2 regions of the Paenibacillus roseipurpureus genome follow, and region 1 is predicted to be linked to the other one. Evidence: riboswitches for the same ligand, from Rfam matches in the RefSeq annotation. Region 1 holds a riboswitch; the other holds the start of a gene.
What was found. A riboswitch is a leader RNA that binds a small molecule or an ion and turns the genes downstream of it on or off. The one in region 1 is predicted to bind cyclic di-GMP.

Region 1 (7,399 bases):
GTTGTACGCCCGATGCGCTTCGTCACGCCGCGAAGACTTACAATCGGTTCATTGCTCATGTGTAGCGCTCCTTTTCCATGTTTAATTGACTTGGAAGGTAATGTCACCGGACTTCACCTTGGCTTCGATTTTTCTTGTACCATTCCCCACGACACCGTTCATATGGGATTCATACTCGCTGTCTTTCACCTTCTGAATTGGAAGGGTAAGAAGGGATAGAATTCTGCCCCCATTCACTGCGGCATCCAACGTATACCCCTCATCTTTGGCTAAAATAAAGGTCAGCTGTCCTCCTGCATTTGACACCACTCGTGTATCGCCTTGCAATTGATCGAATTGCATATCAGTGCTACGACCCGTGACATCGATTGAACCCTTCAACTCACGAAACAACATCGAGCCGTACTCCGCATTCCCTGTGATTTTGCCTGTGAGGGACGTCAAATTGGTATGACCCGACTGATGGTCGAGCACCAAATCGCCTTGGGTATGATGAACATTTACTTGGCTAGAGCGGTTGACTAGGTTGATATTCCCCGTAATGTCTGCGAGATAGAGACTTCCATAAGAAGATTTCACATGAAGCTCTCCTTTGACATCCACGATTTCCATGATGCCGTTAACAGAAGAAGCCGTTATGCCCGCCCGAACACCACTGATTCGCACAGCCCCATTCTCGTTCTGGATCGTAACCTTCATCGCATCAGGAATCGAGAGCACATAATCGATGGAAATGTCGTCTGGATCGATCGGTTTGCCGTTAGCTCCAGTGACAAGAGTTAACTGTCCGTTCTGAACTTGCTGATCGACCTTCACAGCGTCTCGTTTGCGATTCGCTGCTTCTGTATCCGAGGCTGTTGCGGTAACGGTATACTTCACCCGGATTGCAGAAGATTCCGAACGCTGGACGGATACTTTGCCAACTTGACTTGCAAGCATCACTTCCTTGAGTTCAGGCAGATTGATTTCCGCTTGATGCTCCACGGTAGCCGTTACAGCACGCCTTGCCCCTAAATACGCATCCATCTTCTCTTCATTCACAAATTGCTTGCTAAAAGCTTCAAAGACCTCTTCCTTTCGAAACGTTATATCCAGTATCGAGAGTAAGAATAAAAGCCCCACCGTGGATAGGAGAACGATTCTTTTTTGTCGAAAAGACATCTTCACACCTCCACTTCTTTCTCAAAAATAAATCCGTTCAGCACAACCAGCCCGATAATCAGCAATCCGAGCACGATGAACGGGCCAGAATGCAGGAACGCCATATCTGACTCCTTCTCTCCGATAACGATCTCTGGTGTCCACACCAGAAGATGGGAAAACAGCGGACTAATACGCAGGACAAGCCAACTAATACCTAGAAATGCACTGATCATCACAAGCCACTTGAATTTGGCGACAAGCTGTCCACAAAGAAAAGTAAACTGCAAAACAACGAGCAAGAACGTGATGAGCAACAGACACATCCAGAAGCTGTTGATCAACAGACTAAAAAGGGTAGGAAACTGTCCTGCCCAATCTTCATTTCCAACTAGCTCATCCCATTTGACTCGAAGCAAAATAACCGCAAAGCTTCCCCCAATCCATAGGCACACTAGAACAAGCATCGATAGCACCGCCGCCAGCTTAGCTGTTAGCACCTTCCATCCGCGGATTGGCAAGGAAAGGAGAAGATAAATCGAATTCGTTTTCCATTCGATAAAGAGTTGGTAGTAACCCGTACCAACGGCAATGGCGGCGATAAATAGGTACGGTAATAAAATAGCAAACACCATCGTTATGTCCATGTCCAGTACAGCTCTTTTGTACAAAATAATCAGATGTACAACCGTGACGAGCAAAGCAAATACACCATATAGAGGGAAAATACTCTTTACTTCCTTCTTGAATAAGTTCCAGAGTCCCATCTACCCGTACACCTTCTCCCATATGTTCTCTAACGAACAACCGTAGGTCGCACGCAAATTTTCAGTGGAGTCAAACGTGTGGATCTGACCCTTCTGCAGGAAAATGACATCGTCAAACATCGGCTCAGATTCATTCACCGAATGCGTGGACAACACAATCGTTTGCTCCTCGGACTGGAATTCACTAATGATGGAGCGAATGATTTTAGCCCGAGATGACGGATCAATGCCTGAGAACGGCTCGTCCAGCAGAATGAGCGGAACTTTGCGCGACAATGCTACGATCAACTTCAATCGAGCCCGCATCCCCTTGGAAAGATTCCTAACTTTCTGATGCTCATCCAATTCCATCTTGACCAGCATTTCTGCAGCTTTATCTGCCTGCCAGTCCTTGTAGAACCCAGCAACAAAGTTCAGCGTCTCTTTCACCGTCATCCAGCCATAGAGATGGTCAATCTCAGGCAAATAAGCGACATGCTGCTTATTATGTACATCCGGCTTTCTGCCGCCTACGAGGATGCTGCCCGCGGTGGGATAAATGAGACCGGCCATCATTTTGAGCAAGGTGGATTTCCCGCTGCCGTTTGGCCCCAGCAACCCAACAATCGTGCCTTTCTTGATCTGCACATCAATCCCTCTTACGGCATGCTTAAGTAAATATTTTTTATGTATATCCTTCAGTTCAATAATAAACGGATTCTCTGTATTGGACACGGTCTACCCCTCCTTTGGTCCATTTTGCAACGTATCTTGCAGCAGCTGCGCCATTTCTTCTGGCTCAATGCCGAGGGCGCGCATTTCGACAATGAATTGCTCAACGGCTGATTTCGCCATCTCAGAACGAATAATGGATAGAATCGCAGGATCGTTTTTGATAAAAGTACCCTGACCCCGTAACGTTTCCGTCAATCCCTCGCGTTCCATCTCTTGATATGCCCGCATCACGGTATTGGGATTCACCTGCGAGATTTGCGCCCTTTCCTTGTGGGATGGAATTTTATCACCTGGTGAGAGCTCACCACGGGCTAGAGCCTTCTTGACTTCATCTACCATCTGCAAATAAATCGGTTTCGGGCTGTTAAAATTAAGTTGCACGGTCCTACCCTCCTCTGCACAAGAACCAGTACACTATTGAACTAGTGCACTATAACTCTAAATCCATTTGTGGGAATTGTCAATACCACTTCAGAGTCACACAAATTGTCAAAATGAAAAAGCCTGACGCTCTGGCCGTTTGAACGGCACTTGCGACAGGCTCCACTATACATATTTCAAACCTATATCTCCTCATCGGCTACAACCGCTTCAACTTCAATCTCGATCAACAGCTGCGGATCAATCAGCGCCTTCACTTCAACCATCGTCGCCACAGGCTGCACCTCTCTAAAAAATTCACCATGCGCCTTCCCATACGCTTCCCACTGCGAAATATCGGTCACGTACATCCGTGTTCGGATGACATCTGACATCCCAGAGCCTAGTTCTTGCAGTGCGCTAGCGATCGTCTCGAGTATAAAGCGCGTTTGAGTGTACGCATCGCCGATGCCGACAACTTCGCCGTCTTTCATTGCGGTTGTTCCTGCGACTTCAATCCGATTGCCAACGCGAATTGCTCGGCAATACCCGACAATCGGTTCCCATGGTGAGCCTGTAAACACTCTAGTACGATGCATCTGGACCAACTCCTTAACACTTTAGATATAGGCAGCTAATTTCGCTTGCAAGCTTTCCGTGATCGGCAGGAGCGGTAGACGTAAAGTTTCCGATGCAATTACGCCTTGTTGTTGCAGTAACCATTTGATCGGAGCGGGATTAGGTTCTTGGAATAGAAGTTGCGCAAGAGGCAGAAGCTCATCAAATTGTTGTCTACTCTGTTCTGCGTCCCCCCGCTCAAAACTGCGAATAAATTGCACGAACCGCTCAGTTTCTACGTTCGCTGATGCGCTCATTACACCTTTAGCTCCAGCCTGCAGCGCCGCAAATAGCAAGGTATCTTCCCCGCAAAGCACGGGTTTTGAGCCTAGATGCGTTAACGCTGTGACCAGTTGCGTGTTCGGTGTGCTGTCCTTTATCCCAATGACACCATCCAAATCCAGAATCGTACGAACGGTATCTAGTTCCAACGTGATACCCGTGCGATGAGGTACTTCATACAAGATAACAGGAACTCCTACACTTGCCACGTGACGAAAATGTTCAATGATCCCCTGCTGACTTGGTCGGTTGTAATACGGCACAACGACGAGCGCCGCTTCCGCTCCCAGTTTGCCTGCTTCTTCTGTTTTTCTCACCGTGGAACGCATATCATTCGTACCTGTGCCCACAATCAAAGGCGCCGTAACATGAGCAGCTTCCCGCGCAGCTTGTGCGGCAGCGAATACCACGCCTAGCTCATCCTTCGTAATCGTAGGCGACTCTCCTGTTGTGCCATTGACGACAAGGCCATCGATCTCATCTTGAAATAAATTATAAGCTTGATTATAAAAGGATGCAGCATCTACCTCGCCTTCTTCATCAAACGGTGTAATGATCGGCACATAAATCCCGTGTAGATCTTGTTCTCTTAGCAAAATAACCAACTCCCAGCCTCGTGTGTTTGTACATTTACTTTAGCATGGAACAATCCATCACTGTTAGCTATAATAAATGATAGAACTCATCAAAAATTTTGATAATAAAGCGAGGCCGTACATGGATCTGACTTATTTCCGAACGTTTCGAGAGGTGGCACGCCGCAAAAGCTTTACACGTGCTGCTGAGGAATTAGGCTATGCGCAATCCAGCATTACGATGCAAATTCAGAAGCTGGAACGAGAATATGGCGTTCCACTCTTCGAGCGATACGGACGGCAGCTGCGGTTGACTCCTCCAGGAGAAACCTTGCTAGTTCTTACTTTGCAAATGCTGGAGCTCTATGATCAATCCAAAGAAATGATCGCAAGCCAAGTCTCTGGCACATTGACGATTGGCACGATTCATTCGCTTGCCGCTTATTATTTGCCGCCTTTTCTACACGAGTTGAAAAAGCTGTACCCTACACTTAATATCCAATTATTCCCGGACAGTGAAGCCTCCATTCTAGCCAAAGTCAAAGACGGCGATTATGATATCGGGCTGCTGCTGGACCAGTATCCTGCGGATCCGTCCCTCGCCTGTACGAAGGTCAGGGAGGAACAGCTCGTTGTCATCGCCCCTCAAGATCATCCACTCAGTCGTGAGTCGCACATAAGCATCAGCGCTCTTGGCGCCTACGAATTCATCGTGACTGAGGAAGGCTGCATCTACAGAGGTAAATTTGAGAGACTGCTCAAAGAACAAGCTATTGCCTTACAAATCGGGTTCGAATTGGGCAATATCGAAACGATTAAACATTGTGTGATGAGCGGCCTCGGGCTTGCGCTGCTGCCCCTGATCACGGTGGAAAGCGAGCTAGAGTTGGGCAAGCTGGTACGGCTTCCTTTTACCCATACACAGTTAGCCATGGACTTACAGTTCGTCCTTCATCCGAAGAAGTGGATGTCGCAGCCTTTACAAGCGTTCATCAACAACTTCACCTGACAAGTAGTGTCGGCATAAGAATAGACAAAAAAAGAAGCTCACCTTTACGAAAAGGAAGAGCTTCTTATCATTTAGACACGGATGTCTAGATTTGCACCTAAGTGAGGCGCCGCTGGTGCGGTAACCTGCGCTTGATTATTCGCGAAATCTTGAATAAGTGTCGTGGTTAAATCCGTTTGCGTATCACTTGTCTTCTTCAACATCTGTATGCCGACCGCTTGTTTCAGACCGTCGGTGCTGTTGATGGCAGTAAGCGCGCTATTTACATTCATGCTTTTGTCTCCTCTCCAAGTTCGATAGCTGGCAAGCATTCGGTTTGATCCGATTAGCCCCTGTAGCTTTGCGTCTGACGCTTTCGCATCATTTGCCCTTTCGCTGCTGGCAGGAATGATCCAACCACCCTATTAGTATAGAGGGATTCTACATAATCCGTCAATTCTCGCGTTCTATGATTCGACGATTACACACCGTACGCTGCTGGATTCGTTCTCCAAGCGCGCAGCAATTCCATATCCGCTGCTTGAATTTTGCCTTTTTCCAAAGCAACTTCAAGCAAGGTTGAATAATTGGAAAGCGTGTGAAGTGGCATATCTGCCGCCGCGAACGCATCTGTTGCTTTGTCTAACTGGTAGGAGAAGATCGCCAATACGCCAAGCGCTTTCGCACCCGCGTCATTGACTGCCAACGCCGCTTTAAGCGAACTGCCGCCTGTCGAAATCAAATCCTCGATGACGATAACCTTCTGACCTGGCTTCACAGTTCCTTCGATCAGGTTTTCTTTGCCATGACCTTTCGCTTTATCGCGAATGTAGATCATCGGAAGTCCGAGCTTCTGAGCGACCCAAGCTGCGTGCGGAATGCCAGCTGTTGCTGTTCCTGCGACAACCTCAGCTTCTGGGAATTTCTCTTTGATCAACGCAGCGAACCCGTCTGCAATCGCTTCGCGAATCGCTGGGTGCGACATCGTTAAGCGATTATCGCAATAAATCGGGGATTTCAATCCTGATGTCCATGTAAAAGGTTGTTGTGGACGAAGCGCAACCGCTTCGATATCTAATAACGACGCGGCAATGTGCTGCGCGATGGTTTCAAGTTTACTCATGTCTCTTCCACCGATCCTTTCAAATGTTAAAATCTTGGGGCCCGACACCTTATACGATTGATTCGATAATCGCTTCAATCGCAGCTCGTGGATCCGCCGCCCCTGTGATCGGACGCCCGATCACGACGTAGTCCGTCCCCTGCGCGAACGCCTCAGCCGGCGTCATGATGCGCGACTGGTCGCCCATATCCGCCCCCGCCGGGCGGATGCCTGGCGTCACGGTGACGAAGCTGTCACCGCACGCCGCCTTAATCGCCGTCACCTCAAGCGGTGAGGCGACGACGCCTTGCAGCCCCGCGGCATGCGCCGTGCGGGCATACCGAATGACGGCCTGCTCGACCGTACCGGTCAGGCCGATCTCGTCATTCAGCACGGGCTGCGAGGTGCTGGTTAACTGCGTCACGCCGATGACGATCGGACGTGGAGCTCCACCGGTAAGCGCCTTGTCGACACCCTCCAAGGCCGCTTCCATCATGTGCTTGCCTCCGGCGGCATGCACATTGAACAAATCTACCCCAAGGCGCGTCACGCTCTCCGAGCCGCCTTTCACCGTGTTCGGGATGTCATGCATCTTCACATCCAGGAACACCTTATAGCCGCGATCCTTCAGACTCGCGACAAAGGTAGGACCTGCAGCATAAAACAGCTGCATTCCTACCTTTACATAGCAGGGGATGCCGTCAAGCTGCTTTAGCAGCCCTTCGGCACCTTCTGCGTTCGCGTAATCTAAGGCGACCATAATGCGTCCGGTAACATCTAATCGTGTTAACGCACTCATGTTTGGCACCATCCCTTAAGCATAAATTGGCATTGCACGTGAGGAGAAGTTAAT
Region 2 (7,399 bases), 2.2 Mb from region 1:
AAACTATTTCGCGGAAAATCACAATGCTATTTCATCATTATGGGAATAGACTCATGCGCTATGCGCTTAGCCAAAGCGACGCCACTTCGCTCGACATTGTGTTTCGCCGTCTCCTCGTACTGGCTTGATGTCTTTTCGGAGCCCAGTTACATAAATTAGTTTTTAGTTAAGATAGTGATGTAGCTTCTAAGATTGTTCGTAAAGAAAAAACTACATTGAAGAAAGAGCGAGGCTGCTTGAAGCGTAACGCCTAACTGCTAATGCTAACAAATCTGGATCGCTGCTCTTTTGAAATACTCCAATAACAAAGTAAGACAACCAATCATTTGGGATCGGTTGCCTTTTGATTTCGATTGCTATCAGCTTTTTTGAAAAGAAACTTCTGAATCTATGTAGCCGGATCTCTTAACACATCCAATCCAGGTATCAAGATCAATCCAATATTTTTTCTCTTTCGACTCTGCTCCATATTTTACTAGTGCATGCTTTATCGTATTCGTAAGGTCTTGCATCCCTATCTCCATTTTTCCACCTAAACCATTTTCTTGCCTAACCGTAGCAAATGCTTCGTATAAAGTTGATGCACATTTTTCAAGTCTTTCACATTGAAACTGACTTTTATAGCTAAAAATATATAAAATAACATTATTACACGAAGGACATCTGTTAATTAATTTTTTCAAATGAAAAGGACATACCTCTGCAAATTCAAGTTGACGCAAAATGCTATGATAGTGCATTTATAAACAATCAGCACAATACGATAAATAATGTTTATAGATGTATAAATTTCCTCCAGAAAATAGATTACAAATTTCCCTTACAAGTGTTTTATAGATAGATATTCAAATCAATATCGGTATACTCCATAAATAGATTAAAATCAAAACCAGCCATAGTATATAAATTTCTTAGTTTTAATGACCGCATAACTGATTTGTGGTTTTTTACAAAACTAGTTCCAAAAAAATCAATTACATCCTTACTTTTAATTACGTTTGCTATAAAGCGGGATTATTCTGTCGTCGTACTAAATAAGAAAAAACTGACTTACATATAGCGATCTGCTATACGAAGACAGTTTGATTGGAGAAAAAGCTATATTACTGGGTAAGGCGGGTATGGATAGTACGGATAAGGGTACGGATATGGATACGGATACGGGTAATAGACTGGCTGTTGTGCCGCGCTATAAAGTAAAGGCGCTACCACCCATGGCAGCAAATTGTTGAATCCACCATGACCATGGTGAGGAAAGAAACCTGGACCATGGCCAATGCCACCAGGGAAGTGCCCTGGGCCGCCGTGTCCGTGGCCAATTCCTCCTGGGCCATGGCCGATTCCACCATGACCATGCCCTATCCCTCCCATATGCCCGCCCACTGGCGGACGCAATTCGAGATCATCTTGCTTCGGCATACGCAATCACTCACATTCTTGTATAGTTGAATTATCTTCTATACATTATGTGTGCTGGTGCCTAGTCGGTGAATGAACGCCCAAAAAATGGGCGGATTAATGGCCTAGCAACGCACTCTGAGCGTCCGCCTTCATTTGATTATATTGAGCTGTATACGTTGCAATAATCGAAGTGTCATACCCGTTTGCGGTAAGCTTCGTACGGGTTTCGCTCATGATTTGAGCAAATTGGCTGTCTATTTGTGCAACTTTGGCTAACCCCTGCGTAATTAAACTCGTATTATGCGTAGCTTTATATTCATTATATAGCGCACTCAGTGAGCTAGTAGCATCCGCTTGAAGACTCGAGAGCTTTGCTTCAGCTTCTGCCGTTATGGACTCATACGAAGGTTTCACCACAGCACCTCCGCTTGGTCCGCCACCGCCTCCTCCGACAATGCCACCGCCCGTGACAGGCGCTGTCGTGCCAGGTTTCGTTGTTTCCGACGGCTTCTTGTCCGTCTCTTTCTTCTCATCTAACGTATTCGCAGAGACCGTGTACGTCTCAGGATTCCATTCAATCGTTTTGCCAACCGACTCCGAGAAGAAACGGATCGGCACATACAGACTGCCATCTACAATGTAGCCGGGCAGATCGTCCGAAGGACTTTTGCTCACACCATCAAAAACATAGGATACCTTCTCTTTATACACATGCAAGTGGCTCGGCGTTAACTTCGATTTGTCGAAAGGCTTGTCGCTTTTATCATGAACCTGCGTGTTCATCTTGTATTCATTGATATTAATCGTATCTGACGCGTTCGGTTTCCCAATGGACACCGTATACGTCGCGGAATCCCAGCTCACCGACTTATCCAGCGAGTACGAGATGAAACGAATCGGCACATACGTCGTCCCTTCATAAATAAACCCCTGCTGCCCCTCCGGCGGTGCATATTCCTTGCCATCAAACGTGAAATGCATCGGAATCTGATAAACATCCATCGGTATTGGCGCCTGCGCTGCAGATGCTTGAGCACTGAGTCCCAATAAAAATGCTAAAGATAAACCAGCTATTGCTTTCAATCCATCACTAACCTTCACTTACCAAACACCTCTTCTATTTATTTTAATAGGAAGCCGCGAAACTACATGCCTCCAGTCACACATTGGATACAACCAATTATAATCCCTTCTAGTCCATAAGTCACATAGTATAGGGGAAATAACGTAAAAACACCTCATTTGGACGGATAATTTAGCAAAAATTAATGTTTTTGTAATATAAAACCGACAAAGTTCGACAAACTATCAACCCTAAATAAGGTATAGTTGTGTAAGTTGTATATTACTTAGGGGGCCTGTTAGATGCCTAGTTACTATTTCACTGATATTTGGACACCTTTGCAATTAATTGGAATTAAGCTATTTAGAGACGATGAGGGGAACATATGGATTAAATGTTGGGGCTTCAAACGAAGAAAAATTACCTTCACTTAAAATTGCATGTTACTCATATAGAGGGACTAAAGACAGGGTCTATAGTCCCATTTTAATTTTATACAACCGCACAATAACGCAAACAATCCTCGATTGTATGTAAAGTCTCCTGCTGGGCGCGTAGCAGCTTGCTTGTATCCCATTGCCCACTATGTAGATCTTTCTCGATCAAAGTCAGCATCCATAACGAGTGAACCAACGCATAACGATGATAGTCCAACATAAACGTTTGCGTATCCGCCTCCCAATTAAGCGACATCCGCTGATTCACATAAGCCTGCAAAGCAGCAAGGCGAGTGGCGGAACTAACCTTTTTCGGAAAGTCAGGATGACTCATATCTAGCAACCCATATAAATCCCAAAACACCGCATTCTCATGCATAAACTCCCAATCCAGCACGATGAACTCATCTCCACGCCGAGCAACATTGCCTTGATGATAGTCCCCGTGGGAAATCACCATCTCCGTTTCAAAACTATCCTTCATCCAAGTCAACAAATGACCAATGGTCTCTTGCTTTCGTTCATCTACCCCTAACGCCTGCAAACGCTGGCTCTCGTTCAATCCGTTCCTAACCTCTTGAATTAGCGATTTCAGATGAGGTTTATCCCCATTGAAGTCTGGAGGAATTGTATCCAGTGGAAGCTTATGCCACAGCGGAATACTTGCAGCCGCCTGAAGGTAATCCCCTTCCTTCAATTGATGTATCATTTCACCCATATCCTCATAAATCGCCCAATAACGTAATGGTTCATGATGGTCTGCCGCGGCGTACAATTTTGGAAAACGTACAGCCACAGAGACTAATACATGGTCATAGAGCCAACGTTCACGTCCACAAGTCGTCTCATTCGTTAGAGGTTTAAAAATAAAAGATTCCCTACGACCATCGACCTCTATCCAAAATCGCTCTATAACCCTGCCATTCCTGCCTGTATACAAGGCCTGACGCCCCAAAACCCTTGCAGCATCTAATTCACCGCTAGGAGTGACAACCTGAGATAGCACCTGTTCTAATTCCATACGCAATGTGTACCAGCTCCCCGTAACCAAGCTATCTTTCTTCCCATGTATTCGATATGCTTGATTGCTTACCTTTATTCAAATGAAAAAAAGCACCTCACTGAGGCGCTCTTCGTTTCATGCTATGTATACAACTCATCAGGTGCGAGCCTCTCATCCGCTCTCTTGGCGGCCGCGAACACGCTTAAATAAAATAAACAACCGATTAGCCAAATGATCCCAATCGTAATCAACCACATTTGAATACATCTACCTCCTATTGAATGTCCACGTAAATCTCTCGGAGGCCCGTGTGCGGCGGCTGGCTAACTTATTAGACATCGCTAACTTAGTCCCTCTAGCTTTGCGTCACTGATTTTCATCAGTTTTGCCTTTGTCCTACGAATAATGCGATTCACTTTATAGGTCTATTCTAGCAAATTGGTTGAAACTTGCATCATGCTTGGGAATCATTGTTGCAGCCATTCATTAGGCCATAAGCACCGATTTTAATTCTATGAATTCCCTCCCTATTATTTTTTAAAAGCTTGAGCTAACTGATTAATGGCACTGGTCTGTGCTGTTTGCTTCATTGCACTGTATTCTTGCTTCCAGCCCTGAATATCGCTATTACTAACGCCAGCCCGCTCTGCTTCAGCAATCGTAGCATTGAAACCTGCATCACACTGCGATTCAGCACTTGTAAATTTGCCCATAAACATACTTTGTAACTCCTTTATCCCTAAAGCAGGATTCGCTTTCTTGGCATTAATTACGCTTCCTATGAGAGTATTAATATCTCCCTGACAGCTTGTCTTTAAAGAGTCCAATTTAGATCGATAGCTCGAAACAACAGCAGGATCTGTTTGAGCAATTTGTGGCTTCTCCTTAGGAGGTTGCTCCTCTTTCACTTGCGGGCTAGGAGTTGGTTCCGGTTGCTTGATATCTGATTGAACCTGTTTTTTGGCCTTCAATTCCTGTTCAACACGACTCCGTTCCACCGGATCATCGATACCGATTAGCTCGATCGGATAATTCGGATCAAGGATTAGCAGCCCTTTACCATACTGTTTCGTTATGAGGCGCAAAGCAGTAATTTCACTATCTGATAATTTGGATAACAAAAGATCACGAATTTTCTGCTTTTCCTCAGTTGCGAGATCGCTTTTGGCCTCCCCCGTAAGGTAATAGACCTCTTTCAAGCTTAAACCGGACTTTAATAATATTGCTGCTACATCTAGCGCATCCTGCGTTTTAATCGGCTTGCTTGCAAACTCCTCTGCCTTATCTACCGTCGAGCTTAGAATGCTTGGAAGTTTGGTTTGATTCGATTCTGCCGCGGCTACTGCAGTCGCAGATTCTGCTCCTGAAATTCCTTTTACAGGCAGCTGATGCCTCTCTACAATGTCCTCGACGTCGATGGCACGAATCTTATAATAAATCACGCCAGAGCTAACTAGCACGATAAAAACAAGGACACTTAGACTACCTAGCAGCCATTTCTTCCATGATTTCTTGGGCTTCCTACTTCTCATTGATTGATCACCACCGATTTGTGATAGTATCCAAAACAACCCCCTAGAGGCCGCCATTACGACAACCTTCAGGGGGACAAAATACTCAACTGGAAAACGCCAAAATCTCTTCCCAACTCATGTAGAGCCGGATAATATCTTCTTCAATCAATTCACTGCCCGTTTGCACTTCAATAAACTCTAAATCCGTAATACCTCTAATGGCATGCCTGGAACGCATTGGGATCTGGATCACATCCCCAGCCTTAACAGGAATGAGCTTCTCATTCAGTACTAACTCACCCTCACCAGCAATAAAAGTCCATGTCTCACTGCGCTTATGGTGCAATTGATAACTTGAATTTTTGCCTGCACCAATACAAATCCGTTTCGTCAGCACATGTTGATTTTCACCAAGCTTACTGTAATCAAGAACTTTATACCAACCCCAGCGTCTTTCCTCATACATGGGCCTCGTGTCAACATCGCGCATCATATCCTTAATTCTTGGACTCGATGCTTTATCAGCAACCAGAATACCGTCTGGACTTGTGGCAACAACGATATTAGAAAGACCAATTACCGTGACGGGCAAGTCCAACTCATTTACGATATGCGTATTCCTAGAATCAGCACAAATCATGCCATTGCCCATAATGTGGGAACTCACTTCTTCGGTTAGCGTATTCCAAGTACCAAGATCCTTCCAGTATCCATCATAAGGGGCCACCACAACATGATTGGCTTTTTCAACGACCTCATAATCGAAACTAATTTTCACTAAACTCTCATACTGTTTCACGAGTTCTTCATATTGAATCGGAATGCCTTTCTCAATCAGCAGATTAATCAGGTAATCCAGTTTAAAAGCAAAAACCCCACAATTCCAAAGCGCATCTCGCTCAATCAAGAGCCTCGCTTGGTCTTCATGGGGTTTCTCAGTAAAATGACTGACTTTTCTATAAGAATCACTGTTTGTTTCTTGTTCGGGAACGATATAACCATATTTTGCAGAAGGATACGTTGGCTTTACACCAATCAATCCGATATCAGCACCAGACGATACAACGATGTGCTCTAACTCTTTGACCTTGTTAAAAAAGCGATTCTCCACATAAGGATCGACGGGTAGTACCGTTACGACCTCATGAAGACTAACGCCAACAATCGAGTATAAATACGTCGCGGCTAACGCAATCGCTGGGAACGTATCTCTACGCTCAGGCTCCACAATAATTGGGGCATCCGTTCCAAGTTGACTGTAGATCATATCCAACTGCGCTTTGCCTGTAGCCACATAGGTGGAGTCGGATAATTCGACATTCCTTATCTGCCGCCATACACGCTGGACCATCGATTCCATCTCGCCATCCTCATTCTCTAGCACTTTCAGGAATTGCTTAGAGCGTGAGTCGTTGGATAGAGGCCAAAGGCGTTTGCCAGAGCCGCCTGATAGTAGTACTAATTTCAATGATAATCTCCTCCAAAAAAATGTTCATCTCGGACTTTAAATTAATATTTAAATATTTACTACTTACATTCCATTTAGAGAAAAGTTAAATCAGGAGTAGTCAAAAAACTATTCCAAACTAAAAATCGTACTATTTTATCCATTTTTCAATAGATTTCTTAGGTTCAAGCAAAACCATTTTCAAGAAAGCATCAACCTTAATTCGCTCTCTATCAAGAATCTGATTTACTTTAGAAAAGTCTATTTGCCTATTTACTATATCAAAATCATTATAATCCTTTAAATGTCTACTGCCAATTTCAAACAAGTTCAGTAAACTTTCTATACGACTCCCATAATTTTGAGGATATATACACACTGGTTCAGTATTGAGATTAATAGAGAAGGCAGTCGCATGGAGAGAATCTGTAATAACGTATCTAGCATTGTCGATTAATGAAACGAAATCAAACATTTCCGGTATAAGGATACTTTTCCCGTTTTTTATTATCTGATCATATCTTGTGCAAAATC

Region 2: it holds a riboswitch for cyclic di-GMP, as region 1 does, so the genes downstream of both, MJB10_RS20695 (phosphotransferase) here and MJB10_RS10390 (putative motility protein) in region 1, are expected to answer to the same signal.

What each region holds. Positions count from the first base shown of each region.
Region 1 covers NZ_CP130319.1:2,401,432-2,408,830, reverse strand. Annotated here, with positions in the region: gene MJB10_RS10430 (ABC transporter ATP-binding protein) at 1-59, opposite strand, end outside; gene MJB10_RS10425 (DUF4097 family beta strand repeat-containing protein) at 82-1,161, opposite strand; gene MJB10_RS10420 (hypothetical protein) at 1,164-1,907, opposite strand; gene MJB10_RS10415 (ABC transporter ATP-binding protein) at 1,908-2,621, opposite strand; gene MJB10_RS10410 (GntR family transcriptional regulator) at 2,625-3,002, opposite strand; gene MJB10_RS10405 (RidA family protein) at 3,185-3,580, opposite strand; gene dapA (4-hydroxy-tetrahydrodipicolinate synthase) at 3,602-4,477, opposite strand; gene MJB10_RS10395 (LysR family transcriptional regulator) at 4,599-5,465, shown strand; gene MJB10_RS10390 (putative motility protein) at 5,537-5,737, opposite strand; cyclic di-GMP riboswitch class I at 5,758-5,844, opposite strand; gene pyrE (orotate phosphoribosyltransferase) at 5,926-6,567, opposite strand; gene pyrF (orotidine-5'-phosphate decarboxylase) at 6,617-7,345, opposite strand; gene carB (carbamoyl-phosphate synthase large subunit) at 7,361-7,399, opposite strand, start outside.
Region 2 covers NZ_CP130319.1:4,609,933-4,617,331, forward strand. Annotated here, with positions in the region: gene MJB10_RS20680 (hypothetical protein) at 360-683, opposite strand; gene MJB10_RS20685 (hypothetical protein) at 1,099-1,419, opposite strand; gene MJB10_RS20690 (copper amine oxidase N-terminal domain-containing protein) at 1,516-2,502, opposite strand; gene MJB10_RS20695 (phosphotransferase) at 2,957-3,922, opposite strand; cyclic di-GMP riboswitch class I at 4,216-4,304, opposite strand; gene MJB10_RS20700 (hypothetical protein) at 4,435-5,436, opposite strand; gene MJB10_RS20705 (sugar phosphate nucleotidyltransferase) at 5,522-6,886, opposite strand; gene MJB10_RS20710 (polysaccharide pyruvyl transferase family protein) at 7,017-7,399, opposite strand, start outside.